2 regions of the Chromobacterium sphagni genome follow, and region 2 is predicted to be linked to the other one. Evidence: riboswitches for the same ligand, from Rfam matches in the RefSeq annotation. Region 2 holds a riboswitch; the other holds the start of a gene.
What was found. Region 2 has a riboswitch for glycine ahead of BI347_RS19925 (trimeric intracellular cation channel family protein). Riboswitches for the same ligand answer to the same signal wherever they lie in the genome.
Positions count from the first base shown of each region.

Region 1 (10,002 bases), on a different contig from region 2:
GCGGTCGTGGTGGATGACGCCGATCAGGGCATCAACGACATCGTGCGCGGCGCCGATCTCCTGGTGTCCACGCCGCGCCAGCTGCAGGTGTACGACAGCCTGGGGCTGGCGCCGCCTGACTATTGCCATCTGCCGATGCTGACCAATGCCGCCGGAGAGAAGCTGTCCAAACAGACGCTGGCGCCGGCGATATGCGTGGACGACGCCGCCCGCCAGCTGCGCGCCGCGCTGACCTTGCTGGGCCACCCGCCGCCGCCGGAGTGCGGCAGTCTGGGTGAGCTGTGGCGCTGGGCTATCGCCAGCTGGTCCCTGAGCAGGGTGCCGCGCGGCCCGCTGGTCTTGTCCGACATATAAGGCCTTTCTTATTCTTTTGACATAAGCATTTGTCGCGGCACGATTTTTTTGTAAAAAAATCGGCAATGCGACATGTTTTTACGTCAAAACTGTGTTTTAATGCGCCCTTTTTTTCCGGCGCGGCGGTTGGCGCCCAGGCCGGCCGATGTCGAGAGATCGGCCAAGCAGCCAGGGCTGGGCTATCTTGAAGCCTGCAAGACAAGCCAGCCTAAGCCGTCGTTTTCCCCAATCATCCGCATGTTTGCGCCCGACTCTCGCGAGTCCGGCGCGGGATGCTTTCCGCCTCAACGGAGAATCTGGTTTGAGCGAAAACAGTTCCATCCAAAAGAAAGGCTCGCTCGGGGTCTGGATGTGCACCGCCTTGGTGGTGGGCAATATGATAGGTTCCGGCGTGTTCCTGCTGCCGGCGTCGCTGGCGCCGTTCGGCGGCATATCCATGCTGGGCTGGCTGCTGACTTCGTGCGGCGCGATCTGCCTGGCGCTGGTGTTCGCCCGCCTGTCGGCGATGCTGCCGCGCGAAGGCGGGCCGTATGCCTATATACATGCCGGTTTCGGCGACTTCGCCGGCTTCTGGATCGCCTGGGGCTACTGGATTGCGCTGTGGGCCGGAAATGCGGCGCTGGCGGTGGCCGCCACCAGCTATATGCAAGTGTTTTTCCCCATCCTGGGACACAGCGAGCCTTTGGCGGGAGCCTTCGCCATCAGCCTGATCTGGATCGTCACCTGGATCAACAGCCGCGGCGCGCGCAGCTCCGGGATGGTGGCGGTGGTGACCACGCTGCTCAAGCTGCTGCCGCTGGCGGCGGTGACCTTCATCGGCTTTTTCCATTTGAACGCGGATAATCTGGTGTTCAACCCGCATCACAAGCCTTTGATGTCGTCGTTGTCCGCGACCATGGCGCTGACGCTGTGGGCCTTCCTTGGCCTGGAGTCGGCCTCTGTGCCGGCCGGAGACGTGGTGGAGCCGGCCAAAACCATCCCGCGCGCCACCGTGATAGGCACGCTGCTGGCCACCCTGCTGTACATCCTGTCCACCGTGTCGCTGATGGGTCTGATGCCGGCCGACGTGCTGGCGGCTTCGCAGGCGCCGTTCGCCGACGCCGCCCGGCTGATGTGGGGCGATTGGGGCTATTGGGCGGTCGGTTTCGGCGCGGTGGTGTCCTGCTTCGGCGCGCTCAACGGCTGGAGCCTGATGCAGGCGCATGTGCCGGCGGCGGCGGCCAAGGACAAGCTGTTCCCCAGCCGTTTCGCGCGGCGCAACGCCGCGGGCGTGCCTATTTTCGGCCTAGTGCTGTCCAGCACCCTGGTGACCATTCTGATGGCCATCAAGTATGCCGGCGGCGACAGCGGCGTGAAAATCTTCGAATTCATCATCCTGCTGGCCACCGCCGCCACGCTGCTGCCATACGCCTTCTGCTCGATGGCGCTGATTGCCATCATGCTGATGCGCGGCAAGGCGTTTTCCAAGCGGGACTTTGTGGCGCCGGGCTTTTTCGCCGGGATAGGCTTTGTCTACTCGCTGTGGGCCTTGTACGGCTCCGGCGCGGATACCGTGATGTGGGGCATGCTGCTGTTGCTGCTGGGTCTGCCGGTGTATGTCTGGCAGCTGAAGGAGCGGCACGCCGCAGCCTGACGGCGCGATGGCTCACCGTAAAAGCGCAGCGTTCAGCGCTGCGCTTTTTTCATGGCAGGCCGCCGGCAGGTCCATAAGCATCTTGGCAGCGGCTGTTAGCGGATAGGCTGGTTTGACCGGTGAAATTTTCGCATCCGAATGGCAATTATTATTATTTTTGTAATATTCTTTTCTTATAAGAACAGAAAAACAAACTGTTTTACTTCGAAATAAACTCGGCTTGCCAAGCCGCCGCGACTGCTACCATAATCGCCGGGTCATACAGGAGAGAGCGGTCCTTGCGATCGCCGCCGAAGGCGCAAGTGCACCCGCAATCGCTCAGGCAAAAGGACTGTATCATCGGGCTGGCGGCTGCCGGCTTGCAGAATCTGGAGAGCGGCGTCCCCGTGGCGCCCACCGAAGGGGCTAACGGCTGATCCAGCCGGAAAATCTCAGGTGCAGGGACAGAGGGGTGTGGTTGATAGAGGAAACACACACCTGCAAGAGGACCACCGCACCATGACGGCCCCGAAACGTACCCCGCTGTTCGACGCCCACGTCGCCGCCGGCGCGAAGATGGTTGACTTCGCCGGTTGGGAAATGCCCATCCATTACGGTTCCCAGCTCAAGGAACACGAAATCGTCCGCAGCGACGCCGGCATGTTCGACGTCTCCCACATGACGGTGATAGACGTCACCGGCTCCGACGCCAAATCCTGGTTGCAAAAACTGATCGCCAACGACGTCGCCAAGCTCGGTTTCGAGGGCAAGGCGCTGTATTCCGGCATGCTCACGCCGGAAGGCACCGTCGTCGACGACCTGATCGTCTACCTCACTTCCTACGGCTACCGCATGGTGGTCAACGCCGGCACCACTGAAAAAGACTTGGCCTGGATGGACGCGCAGAAGGCCGGCTTCGACGTGGCGCTCAAGGTGCGCCGCGACCTCGCCATGCTGGCGGTGCAGGGTCCGGAGGCCATAGACAAGGTTTGCAGGATCAAGCCGGAACTGGCCGACGCCATCCGCGCGCTGAAAGTGTTCCAGGGCCTGCCGCAGGATGAATGGTTCTACGCCCGCACCGGCTATACCGGCGAGGACGGTCTGGAAATCATGGTCCCCGCCGATCAGGCCATCGCCTTCTTCAATCAGTTGCAAGCCGTTGACGTCGCGCCGATCGGTCTGGGCGCGCGCGACACGCTGCGCCTGGAGGCCGGCATGAACCTGTACGGCCACGACATGGACGAAACCGTATCGCCGCTGGAGGCCGGCATGGGTTGGACCATCGCCTGGGAGCCTAAGGAGCGCAAGTTCAACGGACGCGAGGCGCTGGAAGCGCAAAAGGCCAAGGGCGTGGCGATGAAGCAGGTGGGCCTGGTGCTCGAAGGCCGCGGCGTTTTGCGCGAAGGCCTGAAGGTGGTGGTGGAGGGCGTCGGCGAAGGCGTCATCACCAGCGGCACCTTCTCGCCCACGCTGAAGCACTCCATCGCGATCGCTCGGGTGCCCGCCGCCACCGGCGCCGCCGCCCAGGTGGATCTGCGCGGCACGCTGACCGATGTGCGCGTGGTGAAGATGCCCTTCGTGCGCAACGGCAAGAAAGTATTCGAATAATAGGGCGGCGTCCAAACGACGACCGCCATGACCATTGATCTGATCTTAAGCTGGAGAACTTCAAGATGAGCAACATCCCCGCCGAACTGAAATACGTCGAAAGCCACGAGTGGCTGCGCCTGGAAGCCGACGGCTCCGTAACCGTGGGCATCACCGAGCACGCGCAGGAGCTGCTGGGCGACATCGTTTTCGTAGAGCTGCCCAAGGTGGGCGCGCAACTGGCCCGCGATGAGCAGGCCGGGGTGGTTGAGTCGGTGAAGGCCGCGTCCGACGTGTACTGTCCGATCGCAGGCGAAATCCTGGCGGTGAACGAAGAGCTGGAAGGCGCGCCGGACCTGGCCAACAGCGAGCCTTACGGCGCCGGCTGGTTCTTCAAGCTCAAACCGGCCAATCCGGCCGATCTGGACGGCCTGATGGACGCAGCCGCCTACGCCAAGGAAATCGGCGCCTGATCGCTGAACCCGCCCTGCAGTCGCGAGACTCAGGGCGTTTTTTTTGGCCGCGAACCGTAAACGGCATGAACATCGATGGGCGAGCGCTGGCAGTTCTCGCCGACATCTGGGCATGGCGGGTTTCGCGGCAGCAATGGAAGGTCTTGAACATGTCGCTCTCCGAACTCTTCAATCGCAACGAATTCATCGCCCGCCACATCGGACCGTCCGACGACGAGCGCCAACAGATGCTGGCGGCCATCGGCGCGGCGTCCATCGACGCGCTGGTCGGCGAAACGCTGCCGGCCGACATCCGGCTGAACCGCGCGCTGGACCTGCCGCCGTCGCAGCCGGAGGCCGAGGCGCTGGCCGCGCTCAAGGCAGTTGCCGCCAAGAACGTGGTCAATAAATCCTTTATCGGTCTGGGCTACTACCCGGTGAAGACGCCGGCCGTCATCCTGCGCAATGTGCTGGAAAACCCCGGCTGGTATACCGCCTATACCCCGTACCAGGCCGAGATCGCCCAGGGCCGGCTGGAGGCGCTGCTCAATTTCCAGCAGATGGTGATAGACCTCAGCGGTCTGGAAATGGCCAACGCGTCCTTGCTGGACGAGGCCACCGCCGCCGCCGAGGCGATGGCGATGGCCGGCCGCGTGTCCAAGTCCAAGTCGCGCCGCTTCTTCGTCGACAGCCGCGTGCTGCCGCAAACCTATGATGTGATGTCCACCCGGGCCAAGTACTTCGGCTTCGAGCTGGTGCAGGGCCATCCGGAAGAAGCCGGCAACGGCGACTACTTCGGCGCGCTGTTCCAGTATCCGGGCGAGGCCGGCGACCTGATCGACCTCACCCCGCATATCGCGGCGGTCAAGGCCAAGGGCGGCATCGCCGCGGTGGCGGCTGACGTGATGGCGCTGGTGGCGCTGAAGTCTCCGGGCGAGATGGGCGCCGACATCGCGCTGGGCAATACCCAGCGCTTCGGCGTGCCTATGGGCTTCGGCGGCCCGCACGCCGCCTATTTCGCTTTCAAGGACGAGATGAAGCGCTCGGCGCCGGGCCGCATCATCGGAGTGTCGGTCGACGCCAAGGGCAAGACCGCGCTGCGGATGGCGCTGCAGACCCGCGAACAGCACATCCGCCGCGAGAAGGCCAATTCCAATATCTGCACCAGCCAGGTGTTGCTGGCCAATATGGCCAGCATGTATGCGGTGTATCACGGCGCGGAGGGCGTCAAGCGCATCGCCGCCCGCATTCACCGGCTGGCCGCCATTTTCGCCCACGCGGTGCGGGCCGCCGGCGGCAAGCTGGTGTTCGACCGCTTCTTCGACACGGTGCAGGTGGAGGCCGTCAAGGCCGACGCCATCTATGCCGCCGCCTTGGCCGCAGGCTACAACCTGCGTCGCGCCGGCAAGAATGTGCTGGGCGTGGCCTTCCATGAAGCCGCCAGCGAGGCGGACCTCGTCAAGCTGATCGAGCTGTTCACAGGCCAGAGCGCCGACATCGCCCAGCTTGACGCCGCCGCTCAGGACGCGATCCCGGCGGCGCTCAAGCGCGAGTCCGCGATCCTGACGCACCCGGTGTTCAATGTTCACCATAGCGAGCACGAGATGCTGCGCTATATGAAAAAGCTGGAAAACCGCGACCTGGCGATGAACCACTCGATGATCAGCTTGGGCAGCTGCACCATGAAGCTGAACGCCACCAGCGAGATGATTCCCGTCACCTGGCCGGAATTCGCCAATATGCACCCGTTCGCGCCGCGCGAGCAGACTGTGGGCTATCTGGAGATGATCGCCGGCCTGGAGACGCAGTTGCGCGCCATCACCGGCTTCGACATCATCTCGATGCAGCCCAACTCCGGCGCTCAGGGCGAGTACGCCGGCCTGTTGGCCATCAGCCGCTACCATGAGTCGCGCGGCGAGGCCCACCGCAACATCTGCCTGATTCCGCGCTCGGCCCACGGCACCAATCCGGCCACCGCGCAGATGATGAACATGCAGGTGGTGGTGGTGGACTGCGACGAGGCCGGCAATGTGGACGTGGCCGATCTCAAGGCGCGCGCCGAGCAGCATTCGGCCAATCTGGCGGCGCTGATGATCACCTATCCGTCCACCCACGGCGTGTTCGAGCAAGGCATCAAGCAGATCTGCGAGATCGTGCACCGCCACGGCGGCCAGGTGTACATGGACGGCGCCAACCTCAACGCCCAGGTGGGGCTGACCCGTCCGGCCGACATCGGTGCCGACGTGTCGCACATGAACCTGCACAAGACCTTCTGCATTCCGCACGGCGGCGGCGGCCCGGGCATGGGGCCGATAGGCCTGAAGGCGCATCTGGCGCCCTTCATCGCCAACCACGTGGTGACGCCGGTGCCGGGCGCCGAAGCCGGCCAGAGCGCGGTGTCCGCCGCGCCGTTCGGTTCCGCCTCCATCCTGCCCATCTCCTATATGTACATCGCGATGATGGGCGCGGAAGGCATGAAGCAGGCCACCGAGAATGCGCTGTTGTCAGCCAACTACTTGGCCACCCGTCTGGGCGAGCACTTCCCGGTGCTGTACACCGGCGCCAACGGCCGCGTCGCGCACGAGTGCATCATCGACCTGCGCCCGCTCAAGGCCGCCAGCGGCGTCACCGAGGTGGATGTGGCCAAGCGGCTGATGGACTACGGCTTCCACGCCCCCACCATGAGCTTCCCGGTGCCGGGCACGCTGATGATAGAGCCCACCGAGTCCGAGCCCAAAGCCGAGCTGGACCGCTTCGTCGCGGCGATGGCGGCCATCCGCCAGGAGATCGACCAGGTGCAGAGCGGCGCATGGCCGGCGGACAACAACCCGCTGGTAAACGCGCCGCACAGCAAGGCCGATATCGCGGGCGACTGGGACCGCCCGTACAGCCGCGAGCAAGGCTTGTTCCCGCTGCCATATGTACTGGAAAACAAGTTCTGGCCGAGCGTGAACCGCATCGACGACGTCTACGGCGACCGCAACCTGGTGTGCAGCTGCCCGAGCACCGACAGCTACGAATAAACCCGTTGCCCTAGGGCAACAGTTGAAAAGCGCCGCCCCGCAAGGCTTTCCGCCTGCGGGGCGGTTTCTTTTGCCGCCGGACAGGGGAGGGGGCTGCTAATTCTACTTAGTAAGAATATCTAAGCTGACACTATGTCCTATGCTGATTACTAAGCCATATAAGTGGTGGTACTTAGTCCGAATGATATGGAATGAGTGCCGGTTTTGTAAGCAAGAGCGAGTAGGGGCAGGAAATGGGTGCTGCTGATTTTGATGGCGTTTATCGCAATAATGGGTCGTTGTATGGAGACAAGCCGTCTCCCTTTCTGGTGCATTATCTGGAGAAGTACGCTGTAGAAGGACGTGGAACGGGGTTGGATCTGGGATGCGGGCAGGGGCGCAATGCCCTGTATTTGGCAAGCTGCGGGTTTGCGATGCATGGCGTCGACGCCTCGTCCGTGGCGGTTGCCCGCCTGGCGAGCCTGGCGGACGAGCGGCATCTGGATGTCAAAGGCAGGGTGGCCGACCTGTCCGCGGTGTCGATTGAGCCGCAACGCTATCACCTCATTGTGGCCAATACCTCGCTCGATCATCTGGACGAGGCGTCGGGGGCGCGGCTGGCGGTGGCGATGATGGCGGGTCTGGCGCCGGGGGGATACCTGTTCGTGTCGGTGTTCATGGTCAATGATCCGGGGTGCGCGGTGCATGGCGGGCAGGCTAGCGAGACCGCCGCCTACGTTCGGCACTATTACCGGCCGGACGAGTTGCGCCAGCAGTTCTCCGCGCTGGCGGTGCTGGCTTATCAGGAGGAGTATGCGCTGGATATCGGCCATGGCCAGCCGCACTATCACGGCATTGCCAGACTGTTTGCGCGCAAGGCGGCTGATTTGCAAGCCAACTGAGCCTGCCGCGGCAGTAAAAGGCAGAACGCGCCGCGTTCTGCTTTTTTTATTTCCGCGCGCAATCGCCGGCGCAAAGGAAACCCTGCGGTTCATAAACGAACGGGCGGAACCGTTGCCGGCCGATGGGCGCGGGCAAGGGCGCCGGCGCTAGAAAAGAGCGGGCGACGACCGTTTGCTTGCTACAATACCCGGCGCCGGCAGTGGCAGCTTTGGCTATTTTCTGATGAATAAATAAAAGGTTAACGGCGATATGCCGATGAAGAATCCAATCTCCTGGCAGGGGGGCAATCTGTCGATGCTGGAGGCCTTGAGCCTGCCGGTGTGGGTTTTCGATATTGATCAAAAATACGTGTTCTGGGCCAATCCGGCCGCGCTGCGGGTGTGGGGCGCGCATAGTCTGGAGGAACTGCAGCAGCGCGACATGTCGCTGGACATGTCGGTATCGGTGGCGCAGCGGCTTTGCCAGTATCAGCAGGACTTCGAGCGCGAAGACGCCAGCTTCGTCGAAAGCTGGACCCTGTATCCCAACGGCCTGCCTTGCGTGCTGAAAGTGGCGTTCCGCGGCATCCGGGTAGACGGGCGAATGATGATGTTCTGCGAGGCGCAGAATCATCTCACCGCCGATCCGGCCAGCTTGCGCAGCGCCGAGGCGCTGATGCACACCTCGGTGCTGATCACCCTGTACGACGCGGCCGGAAGGGCGCTGTACCGCAATCCATCGGCGCGCGCCCAGGTGGCGCACGCCAGCGAGGCCTGGCGCCAGCATTTCATCCACGACGGCGACTGGCAGGCGCTGCAGCAGGGCGTGGCGGCCAGCGGCGAGGCCAGGCGATCGGCCCAGGTGTGCACGCGGCTGGGTACGCGCTGGCACGAGATCGCGGTGCGGGCTTGCCGCGACGCGGTGTCCGGGCAGGACGCGCTGCTGGTCAGCGAGGTGGACATCACCGATCTGAAGCACGCTGAGGGGCGCGCCAATTTCCTGGCCAATCACGACATGCTGACCGGCCTGCCCAACCGCAATGGCATCCGCAGCGATTTCCTGCCTTATTTGCAGCAGGCGCTGCGCGACGGGCGCCAGGTGGCCTTGATGTTCATCGACCTGGACCGTTTCAAGAACGTCAACGACTCGTTGGGGCACGCCAGCGGCGATGAACTGCTGATCGGCATGGCTGCCCGCCTGACGAAGCTGCTGGGGCACGACGAGAAAGCGGCGCGGCTGGGCGGCGACGAATTCCTGGTGATGCTGGCCGCGCCTGAGGCGGCAGAACGCGCTGACGCGCTGGGCCGCGGCATTCTGCAGGCGCTGGGCATGCCGATCCGGCTGGGGGGCATGGACATCAGCGTGTCGGCGTCGATAGGCGTGAGCGTCTGCCGCGCCGGCATGCTGGACATCGAGCAGATGATGCGCCACGCTGACCTGGCGATGTACGCGGCCAAGGATGCCGGCCGCAACAACCTGATGTTCTTCACGCCGGCGCTTGAGGCGCGCACCCAGGCGCAGCTGGCGCTGGAAAGCGATATCCGGCGCGGCCTCGAAAACGGCGAGTTCATCGCCTATTTCCAGCCGCGCGTCGATGTCGCCAGCGGCAGTGTGGTCGGCGCCGAAGCGCTGGCGCGCTGGAACCACCCGCAACGCGGTGTGCTGAAACCGGACAGCTTCATCCAGGTGTGCGAGGACAGCGGACTGATCCTGGCCCTGGGCAGGCAGATCCTGGCGCAGGCTGCAGAGCAGCAGAGACGGTGGCGCGAGATGGGGCTGGACCTGATGGTGTCGGTCAATCTGTCTCCCTGCCAGTTTGTCGATCCGGCGCTGCCGGCGATGGTGGCGGGCGTGCTGGCTGGCAGCGGCTGCCAGGCCGAGCGCCTGGAGCTGGAGATCACCGAGTCCGTGTTGCTGGGGCATGACGATCAGACCATGTGCACCTTGCAGGCGCTGCGCGGCCAGGGCGTGCGCATCGCGGTCGACGATTTCGGCACCGGCTATTCCAATTTGGCCTATCTGCAGCGCTACCCGCTCAGTTCGCTGAAAATAGACCGTTCCTTCATCGCCGATCTCGACAGCACGCCGGCCATCGCCGAACTGATCATCACCA
Region 1 covers NZ_MKCS01000001.1:1,359,759-1,369,760, forward strand. Annotated here, with positions in the region: gene gluQRS (tRNA glutamyl-Q(34) synthetase GluQRS) at 1-354, shown strand, start outside; gene BI347_RS06540 (amino acid permease) at 656-1,987, shown strand; glycine riboswitch at 2,240-2,331, shown strand; glycine riboswitch at 2,346-2,444, shown strand; gene gcvT (glycine cleavage system aminomethyltransferase GcvT) at 2,486-3,574, shown strand; gene gcvH (glycine cleavage system protein GcvH) at 3,640-4,026, shown strand; gene gcvP (aminomethyl-transferring glycine dehydrogenase) at 4,176-7,028, shown strand; gene BI347_RS06560 (class I SAM-dependent methyltransferase) at 7,262-7,909, shown strand; gene BI347_RS06565 (putative bifunctional diguanylate cyclase/phosphodiesterase) at 8,166-10,002, shown strand, end outside.
Region 1: it holds a riboswitch for glycine, as region 2 does, so the genes downstream of both, gcvT (glycine cleavage system aminomethyltransferase GcvT) here and BI347_RS19925 (trimeric intracellular cation channel family protein) in region 2, are expected to answer to the same signal.

Region 2 (10,002 bases):
GATGTGCAGGCGGCGGTGGCGCGCCAACTGGCGGCGGCCGCTTAGTCCAGCGCGCGACGCAGCGCGTCCCGGAGAGCTTGCAGGTCGTGGTCCGGCGGCGGCGGCCGGCGCAGCAGGGACTCGAAGCGGCGGGCGGCGGCGGCCAGTTCCTCGCGGCCTGCCGCCAGCGCGGCGCCGCGCAGGCGGTGGGCGTGGTGGATGGCCAGTTGCCAGTCGCGCTCGCGCAGGGCTTGTTCCAACTGGCTGGCGTCGTCGGCGCAACTGGAGCGGAACACCTGCTCCAGTTGGTTGGCCGGCGGTGGCGCGGCAGGTTCGCTGGGTTTGGCGGGCCGGTGGTCCAGCCATAGCGTCAGGATCTGCTCCAATTGCTCCAGCCGCAAAGGCTTGGACAAACAGCTGTCCATGCCGCTGTCCAGGCAGCGTTGCTGGTGCTCGATGCCGGTCGTGGCGGAAATGGCCACGATGGGCAGGTGGGGCTGCAATTGCAGCGCCGGATGGCGACGCAGCCGTTGCGCCAGCTCGTAGCCGTTGACGCCGGGCAGATTGCAATCCAGCAGCACCATGGAGAAGCACTGCCCCTGGTCCAGCAGCGCCAGCGCAGCGGCGGCGTCCTCCGCCATCACGGCAAGGTAGCCCAGTTCTTGCAGCTGCTGGGCAATGACGAAGCGGTTGGCCGGCTGGTCTTCCACCACCAGGATCGGCGCATGCCCAGGTTCCGGCCGCGATGGCCCTACGGAGGATTCGCCCTCGATATGGCTTGCCTGAGGCGGCACACTGCGCACCGGCAGCCGCAGGGTCATGGTTGTGCCGAGGCCCGGCAGGCTGGACAGCGCAATGCTGCCGGCCATCAGTTCCACTAGTTGGCGGCAAATGGCCAGCCCCAGACCGGAGCCGCCATAGCGGCGAGTGGTGTCGTCCGCCTGGGAGAAGGCCGAGAACAGCCGGCTTTGCTGCTCCGGCGCAATGCCGATGCCGGTATCTTGCACCGTGATCAGAAGAACGCCGTTTTCCTGGTCGGCCAGCTGCAGATCCACCCGCAGCAGCACCTCGCCCTGATGGGTGAATTTCACTGCATTGCTCAGCAGATTGCTGAGGATTTGCCTTATCCGCACCGGGTCCAGCATGACTTGATGGTTGTCCAGTCCCGCCAGTTGCACGTTCAGCCGCAAGCCCTTTTTTTCCGCGCAGGTCCGGTAGATGGCCGCCACGCCGGCGGCCAGGGCCTCCATGTCTGTGGGCACCGGCTCCAGAGCCAGCCGCTGGGCGTCCAGCTTCGATATGTCCAGCACATTGTCCAGCAATTCCAACAGATTGACCGCCGAGGCGTTGGCCAGCGCCGCCAGCTCTTGTTCGCGCGGCGGCAGCGCGGCGCGGCGCAGCAGCTCCACCGAGGCCAGGATGGCATTCATCGGCGTGCGGATTTCGTGGCTCATCATCGCCAGGAATAGCGATTTTTCCGCCTCGCTGCGTTGAGCCGCCCGCTGGGCGGCTCGCGCGCGCTGCGCCAGCAGCACCAGTGCCAGCAGGCCGATGCCCAGCGCGGTGAGCTCGAAAGCGTAATAACGGGCGATGGAGCGCCATGACGGCATGCCGTAGTCTGTGGTCCGCAGCCAGGTGTAGAGGATGGCGTCGGTGTCTTCAGCGGTGAGTTGCGCCAGCGATTTGTTGATGATGTCGCGCAGCATCGGTTGGCGCAGGTTGACCGCCATCGACACCAGACGCGGCATCTCGCTGACGCTGCCGGCGATATGCAGCGTGCCGTAATAGCGGCGCTGGATTACTGCCTGCAAGGTGGCGTCCAGGCCGACTGCGGCATAGGCGCGGTTTTCCGCTACCGCGTCCAGCGCCGCCAGCGGCGTGGCGGCCGGCACGATATGTATGTCGGGATAGTACTGACGCAGGAAGTACTCGTAGGGATCGCCTTGCTCAACCGCGACAGTCTTGCCGTTAAGTTTGGCGGGATCGAATACGATGGGCTTGTCCGCCCGGGTGACCAGCAGGGTGCTGCCGGAAAAATAGGGGTCGGTAAACAGCATCTGCTGATTGAACGGCGCAGGAATCAGCTTGGGCGAGGTGGCGGTGAGCAGGTCCAACCGGCCTTGCAGCATCATCGTCATCGCCTGGAAGCGGTTTTGCACCGGCACCAATTGGAAGCGGATGCCGCTGATGTCTGCTATCCGCTGCAGATACTCCTGGGTCAGGCCCTTGTGCTCGTCTTGCTCAAGGTATTCGATCGGCCAGCCGTGCGGGTCTATCGCGTAGCGCACCACTGGCTGGCGGGACAGCCAGGCGCGTTCCGGCGCATTGAAGGTGCTGGCCATGCTCTGGCTGTGACCGAGCAGCAGGACCAGGGCCAGCAGGGCCGCCAGGAGCGGGCCTCCGTTGCGCAGCCTCGATGCCGGCTTCATTTGTCCTCCAGCCGGTGTTGCAGTTGGAACAGTTCGTTGTCGCGCCGCAGGCCGAGTTTTTTCAGCGCCGACTGCTTCTGGTTGCTGATGGTCTTGATGCTGCGCGAGAACTTGGCCGCGATGTCGCTCACCGACAAGCCGTGCAGACAGCAGCGCAACACTTCGCGTTCGCGCGGCGACAGGTCGGGATGGTCGAGCAAGGTGGGACTGGGGCCGTGCGGCGGAGGTTCCGGTTTGTCCTGTCTGGCCTGCAGCGCTTGCGACATCTCCGCGCTGAGGTAGTCGCGGCCTGCGGCCAGCGCGCGGATGGCTGCCACCAACTCGTCCAGTCCCTGCTCCTTGCCGATGAAGCCATGGGCGCCGCCGCGCAAGGCCAACGCGACGGTGGCGGGAGTGTAATAAGCGGACATCACCAGAAGGCGCAGCGGTGGAAAGCGTATCCGCAGCGCCCGGATCAGATTGATGCCATCGATGTCGTCGGGGCGCAGCGTGTAATCAATCACCACTACATCGGCGCGGTCTCCTTGCTCGTTGGCCAGGGCTTGGATCAACTGGCTGCTGGCCGTGAAACTGCCGGTAATCTGCAGATCTGGCACGCCAGCCAGATGGCTGGCCAGGCCATGCAGGATCATCAGATGATCGTCCAGCAGTGCGATGCGGATGGGATGGAGGGACTGGCCTGTGACAGATTTGCTATTGGACATGTTTTTTTCCCCACGGATGCTCGCCGCAGGGGCCGGCATGGCCGGCCCTGCCGTTCCATTGTTGATTATGCATGCTGCCGAGTGAAAGCGCGGCATGGCTGTTTTTGTCATGGCGAGTGCGCGGCTAGCGCTTTCCCCTCAGTCGATTCTACTCGGCGCGGCCGCGAAACCACAGGATGCTGGAGGAGCTTCGAGCATTTTATGCATTTGATTTTTATTTATTTTTAATCAAATGCCAATGGCTTTTTGTTTCATGTTGGGGCATGGTTTGTTGGCAATGCCAAGCCGTCGAAGTCGAAAATCACCGGCAGCGAGGTGCGCAACGCCGCGATCGCGGCGTGCAAACGCTTGGGGAGACGAATCTGGAAACGCTGGAGCGGCTATCACCGCCGCAGTCTGGCGGAAACGAAGATGCACGGTTTCAAGCGACCGTGTAGCCGAGTGATGGCGCGCACCTTTGATCGACAGGTGGCGGAACTGCAAGTGCGCGCGGCGTTTTTGAACCATTTTACCGCTCTGGGCCGCCCGAAGACCGTGGCGGTGGCAGCGATGAACTGAATTCGCTCTGGACAAGGAGACGCACGTTCTTGGGCGGGGTTATGCAACAAAGCCCCTCGGATAGAGGGCATCGATTGGCTATTAAGCGGAAACCGTCATTTTGAAAGGAAGGAGTGCTTGAGTTGCAATCGATTGTCTGACAGTGTTTTTGTACCTAAATAAAAGGACAGGTGTGTGGCGCTGTCGTGGGTCTCCGAGGAGGCTCTAGCTGCCCGCATGCCAGAGCAAAGCCTGACCAAAAGGGGACCATAAAGCCGTGCGCACGCCGGCGGCGTTCAGCGCGTTGCGCGTCCATTGATTGCAGGTCATCAATGGGTTGTAGTTGCCGTTGGCCTGATAAAAGGCGTCATTGCCGTCATAGTGGTAATCCTTGAGCCACAAAGGTTTTCCGTCGGCGTCGATGGGCATGCTTTGGGAAATGAAATCCACCAGCTTTGCGTATTGGCCCGGGGTGAGCAGCATTTTGCGCGTATTGGCGCTTTCGCTGGGTTGGGGCTGATATTCCACGTGTAGCACGCTGTCGTCTGAAGCCAGCGCCGCCAGGGCTTTGCCTGGCGTCAGGTCGGCCCAGGTCTGCGTTTGCAGAAAGAAGGTGCGGCTGCCCCAGCCTATGGCGATGTAAGGAGAGGCCGCAAAGCGGTCGGCGCGAAGAATCTGCCGCGGCGGAAACCGCGCGCTCCAGTCCATCTGGCTGTTTCGCATAGGCAGCACCAGGCCGGTATGCACGCCGTTGCTGTCCAGGTAAATGGGGATGCCCGCAGCTGGCGCTTGCCAGTCGCGGTTGGCTGGCAGCAGGCCGAGCGCCAGCGCGGCCTGCAGGTAGGCCGCAGGCATGGCCAACAGGCCTGTCAGAGCGAGAGGTGCCAGGAATCGGAGGCGGCTTGCGGGGCGTGGATGCTCTTGGCTCATGGTTCCGCGAAGGGAAGATGGATGGCGGATGATCGCACTCCTCCCCGGTGGCGACAAGGCAGCGCAATCCGCGCCATAACAAAACACCCCGCGGGGCGGGGTGTCGGGTGGCTCAATGGTGGTCGTGCCTATAGGCGAAGACCGGCAGCTGCCATTCGCGCCATAACGCGGTCAGGCGCAGGGCCAGGCCAAAAGCGAAGCTGGCGGCGATATTGTAGTCGTGCGGCACGTTCAGCAGATTCAGGCCCAGATAGAGCATGGCCACCAGCAGCGACACGCTGGCGTACAACTCGCGGCGGAACACGATGGGCACGCGGTTGCACAGCACGTCGCGCAGGATGCCGCCGGCGATGCCGGTGATCATGCCAGCCATCACCACGATCACCGGATGGTAGTGCATGCCTAGCGCCACATCGCAGCCGATGATGGTGAAGGCCACCAGGCCCAATGCGTCCAGCACCAGAAACAGCCGGTTCAGGTGGCGCATGAAGCGGGCGGCCAGCACTGCGGCGATGCCGCCGGCCACTACCAGCAGCACGTATTCCGGATGTTGGGTCCAGCCTATCGGGTAGCGGCCCAGCACGATGTCGCGCACGGTGCCACCGCCGAGGGCTGTGAGGAAGGCGATGACGGTCACACCAAAAATATCCATATTGCGGCGGCCGGCGGCCAGGGCGCCGGTCATCGCTTCGGCGGTGATGGCGATGAGATAGATCAGGGTCAGCATGATTTCACACGATTGCGGCAGTTGCGCGCCGGAGGGGCCGGCAGACGGGGAAGCGGGAACGGAACGAGTGCAGGGCGCCGGAAAACGTCGGGCGCGCCGCTGGATGAAGAGCGGGACAAGGCAGACTCCTGGGTGGATTCCGGGCTACGGAACAGCCTCTCCCCTTGTCCTTTTACCTGAGAGTTGCATGGCCTTTGGCCACTTGCCCCTTCGGTGGGCTGCTCGCGGCAGCCTCTCTCCAATCGGCTTGAATCAATGAAACACTGCGGTACGGCTTGCCTGAGCGATTATGGGAGCTTGCGTCTTCGGCGGGGGCGTGGCCCCTCTCTCCCGCAGAGAGTCACTATATTAGCTTTTGCTATTGGAATAGTCAACGGCAGCACCGGGGCGCGTTTGCGCCCCGGCTGTGCTCGGTCAGGATTTGGCTTGCGGTTTGGCGCGGGGACTTGTCTTGCCGGTTTTGGCCGGCGCGGCCTCTCCCGGCACCTGGCCATTGGCCTTGGCCGGCGCTTTTCGCGCGCTGGCCGGCTTGGCCGCGACAACTGGCTTGGCTTCCTCCGACTTCACCGCGGCTTGGGCTGTCGGTCTGTTTTCCGGCGCGGTTTTCGCGGTCTGACGCGTGGCGGCAGGTTTGCCGGATTTGGGCTTGACCGCTGGAGCGGAGGTGGTTGCGGGTTTTGCCGATGGCTTGGCGGCAGCGGGTTTGGGCAATAGCTGGATCGCAGGCGCGGCGGGCGGTTCGGCCCTGGCTTGCCCGTTGATTTCCAACTGCAACACTTGCGCTACTTCGTCCAGCCGTGCCTGATGTTCCGGAGGTATGGCGCCGCGCAATGACAGCAGGTCGCGCGCCAGCATCCACGCCTGATGGCGGCGGTGCGGGTCAGGTAGCAGCAGGGTCAAGCCCTGCAGCGCGCGCGGCGCATCCAGTCGCACCAAGAATATCTGGTGGCGGACGATGTCCTTGAGCTGCATCAGCGTCAGCGGGTATTCGTGGCGCACGTCGCGCATCACGCGGCGGATGGCGTTGAACGGCCGCTCATCCACCACGCCCATGCCGATGCTGACGTACAGCAGCAGCCGGACGAAGCCGTCGGCCAGCGTGCCCTGCTCAAAGCTGGGGTCCAGCGCCTCGCGCTTCAGGCGCGCTAGCTCGCGGCTTTCCCAGGCCAGCACGTGCTTGCGCGGCTCGCTGGCTGGCCGCACGCCGACCAGGGTAGCCAGCTGCGGCGACTCGTAGACGGCGCGGAACAGTTGCTCCTGGGTGGCATCGCGCAGGTCGCGGTATTGGTCCAGCGACTGGGCGATGAAATGGGAGAGCTGCTCCTGCCATTGCCACAGCGGGTTGCTTTCCGCCACTGGCCGGCGTTGTTCGCGCACTTGGGCGGCGAGGCCGGGCAGCCACCACAGCCAGGGATTCTTCGGAGAGATCAGCGTGCGTTCCAGCCGGGCCGGGTGGAGCTCGCGCAGCAGGCGGGCGCTGGCTTCGTTGCCGATGGCGCGCAGCGCGGGGGAGAGGTAGCGGTCGTACACGCCCTGGTTGATCTCCGACACCCGCTTCACCACCTCGAAGGCGCGTTCGTCGTCGCGGCCGTCGTCCAGTGCCAGGATGTCGGGCACGTCGCGCGCTTCGAAGCGGATGATGTAGCGACCTTCTATGTATTCCTGGCCGGGCGCGTCCGGCGCGATGTCTTCGATGATGGCTTCATACAGGCCGGGGGCCAGCACGTCTATCAGGTCCAGCGCGCTGGCGAATTCGCTGTGTTCCTTGTTGGCGATGCCGGCGGACACGAAGATGCCCAGGTGTCCCACCTTGCTGTGCAGTGCGTAGACGATGGTCTGTTCGTTGTCGCGGATGTCCTCGACGCTGTCGTAGAGGTCGGCGATCCAGTTCAGCGCCTGTTGCGGCGGGGTGATGTTGTCGCCCCAGGAGGCGAACACCACGATGGGCGAGCGGATGTTGCGCATGTCCACCCGCACCTTGCCATCATGGCTGGCGATCTTGCCGTGGACCAGATCGTTGCCGACGAACAGTTTCTGGGCGATCCACTCCATCTCTACCTTGTTGAGCAGGTAATGGCCGCCCCACCAGCGCTCGAAGTCCAGATAGCGTTGCGGTTCGGTATCCACCTTGGAGTAAAGGTTGTAAGACTTCTTCCACAGGGTGTTGGCCGGGTCCAGTTTTTCGAAGTTGTTGACCAGGTGGGCCCCGTCGAAGTGGCCGTTGCCCAGATCGCCGGCCAGCGACGCGGTCCAGGTGCCGCCGTTCAGCCCGCCGGCGTAGCGCATCGGATTTTTGCCGCGGACGCCGGCCCAGTAGGACAGCGGCGATCCGGCCAGCAGGATGGGGCCCACCAGTTCCGGCGCCACCGCGGCCAGCATCGCCAGCGCCCAGCCGCCCTGGCAGTTGCCAATGACGAAGGGTTTGCCGTCGGAGTCGGGGTGCAGCTCGTTGACACGCTTGAGGAAGGCGCCTTCGGCCTTGCTGACGCTTTCTATGGTCTGGCCGGGCTCGGGCTGTGGGAAGAACATCACGAAGTAGCAGGGGTGGCCTTGTTGCAGCGCGATGCCGATTTCGCTGTCCATTTTGAAGCCGCCTATGCCCGGGCCGTGGCCGGCGCGCGGGTCTATCACCACGAAGGGACGCAGGGCCGGGTTGGTGGGCGGGCAACTGGGCGGCGGCGCGATGGCCGCCAGCGCGTAATTGGCCGGATCGGGCAGTTCGCGCCCGTCCTGGATGATCTTGTGGTCGAACACCAGCACCGGCGGCTTGCCGCTCTCACAGTGTTCCAGGTAAGTGGCGCCGCGCTGGTAGAGCACGTCCCAGTACAGGATGCCGCGCTGGCAGGCGTCCAGCCAGTAATCAAACAGCGGTTGTGCGAACGGGGGAGTCCCGCCTTGAACTGCAGTAGCTGACCACATTGCAACCCCTTGCTTTGGAAAAGATGGAGACAGGCGTGGCGGCCGATGACAAGGCCATGGACGCCACTGTACTCGCTTGATGCTGCAATGCAATAAAAGCGGATGGTCTGAGCCTGGTCTGTGGCGCGCAGCCATCAATTTGTTGCGGCGCAAACAGGAGTTCGAGTCGCTGCGGCCGTTTCCAGTTCCTTGACCATCACCACGCTGGCGTAGGCTTTGTCCGGCCATTGCAGCGGGGCCTCGACGCGGTAGCCGCGCTTGCCGTAGCGCTCCACCAGATGGGACGCGGGTTTGGCGGTGTCCAGGCGGATGCGCAGATAGCCCTGGCTGCGGGCCCAGGCTTCGGCGGCGTCCATCAGCAGGGAGCCCAGGCCGCAGCCTTGCCAGACGGGATCGACGCCGAACTGCATCAGCACCGCGCCATCCGGCTGGCGGAATTGCGGGCAGGGCGAGGCCGGCAGCGGATGATGCACCGTGATGGTGCCGGCCAGCGCATTCCCGCGCCATGCCAGCAGGCAGTGGCCGCCGGCGATGCGGCGGCGGGTCACGGCCACGCTCTGGTCCACCGCGGTGTAGCGCAGGCCCATTGAGGCCAGCTGAGCGTAGGCGCGGTGCAGCAGCGCGGTCAGTTGTTCCAGGGAGTCGGTTTCGGCCAGCGGGCGCAGCGTGAACATGTTTTCAACCATCCGGTGCGGGAAACCGGGGGTGAAGCAATTGTCATGCCGGGCGAATGTCGCTGCGCCCCCAGTCGCCGGCAATCTCTTCGCTGATCAATTCCTGGCTGATGAAGTCGATGAAGGCGCGCACCGCCGGCGACAGGCCGCGGCGGGTGGGAAAGGCGGCGTGCAGGATGCCCCAGGGAAAATCGTATTGCGGCAGGATGTGGCGCAGCTTGCCGTCAGCCAGCGCCTGATGACAGACATTGCGCGGCAGAGCGGTGATGCCCAGTCCGGCGATGGCGGCCTCCAGCAGCACGATCATGTCGTCGGTCATCAGCCTGGGCGTGTCGATGTGTATGGTGTAGCTTTGGCCGACATTGTCCAGCAGCATCCACTGGCCGCGGCTGTCGGGCCGGCTCATGGTCAGCGCCGGCAATGCGGCCAGCCGCTCCGGGGTTTGCGGTTCGCCATGCTGTTCGATGAAGGAGGGGCTGGCGACCAGGATCACCCGGCTCTTACCCAGCCGCCGCACCACCAGGCTGGCGCTGTCCTCGATCACATTGCGCACCCGGATCGCCACGTCCACGCCTTCCTCGATCAGGTCCACCCTGCGGTTGGTGGAGTCCAGCGCAATGCGCACCTGCGGGTAACGCGCCAGGAAACGCGGCACTGCCGCGCTCAGCATGGTTTTGGACAATAGCTCGGGGCAACTGACGCGGATCAGGCCGCGCGGTTCGGCGCTGCTTTGCAGCACGGTCTCGTTGGCGGCTTCGGCTTCCGCCAGCATTGCCTGGCAGTGCTGATAGTACTGGCTGCCGATTTCGGTCAGGGCCAGCCGGCGGGTGGTCCGCTGCAGCAGGCGCACGCCCAGCCGGTGTTCCAGTTCGGCCACCCGCCGCGACAAGCGCGATTTGGGAATGCCCAGCACCCGGCCGGCGGCCATGAAGCCGCCGTGCTCGACCACCTTGGCGAAATACAACAGGTCGTTCAAGTCTTGCATTTTATTGTCCCGCTGGTAGAACAATGTTTCCAATTTTAGTAGTCTATTCGGAATTGTTGCACCTGCCTATCATGCAGTCATTCCCCCCTGACATTGAAAGACTGCCAAATGAAACTGC
Region 2 covers NZ_MKCS01000003.1:205,560-215,561, reverse strand. Annotated here, with positions in the region: gene BI347_RS19950 (acyl carrier protein) at 1-45, shown strand, start outside; gene BI347_RS19945 (ATP-binding protein) at 42-2,408, opposite strand; gene BI347_RS19940 (response regulator transcription factor) at 2,405-3,112, opposite strand; partial or broken gene BI347_RS23070 (IS5/IS1182 family transposase) at 3,425-3,670, shown strand; gene BI347_RS19930 (TIGR02117 family protein) at 3,875-4,636, opposite strand; gene BI347_RS19925 (trimeric intracellular cation channel family protein) at 4,692-5,306, opposite strand; glycine riboswitch at 5,461-5,558, opposite strand; glycine riboswitch at 5,563-5,649, opposite strand; gene BI347_RS19920 (DUF3141 domain-containing protein) at 5,721-8,225, opposite strand; gene BI347_RS19915 (GNAT family N-acetyltransferase) at 8,360-8,899, opposite strand; gene BI347_RS19910 (LysR substrate-binding domain-containing protein) at 8,943-9,884, opposite strand; gene BI347_RS19905 (FMN-dependent NADH-azoreductase) at 9,993-10,002, shown strand, end outside.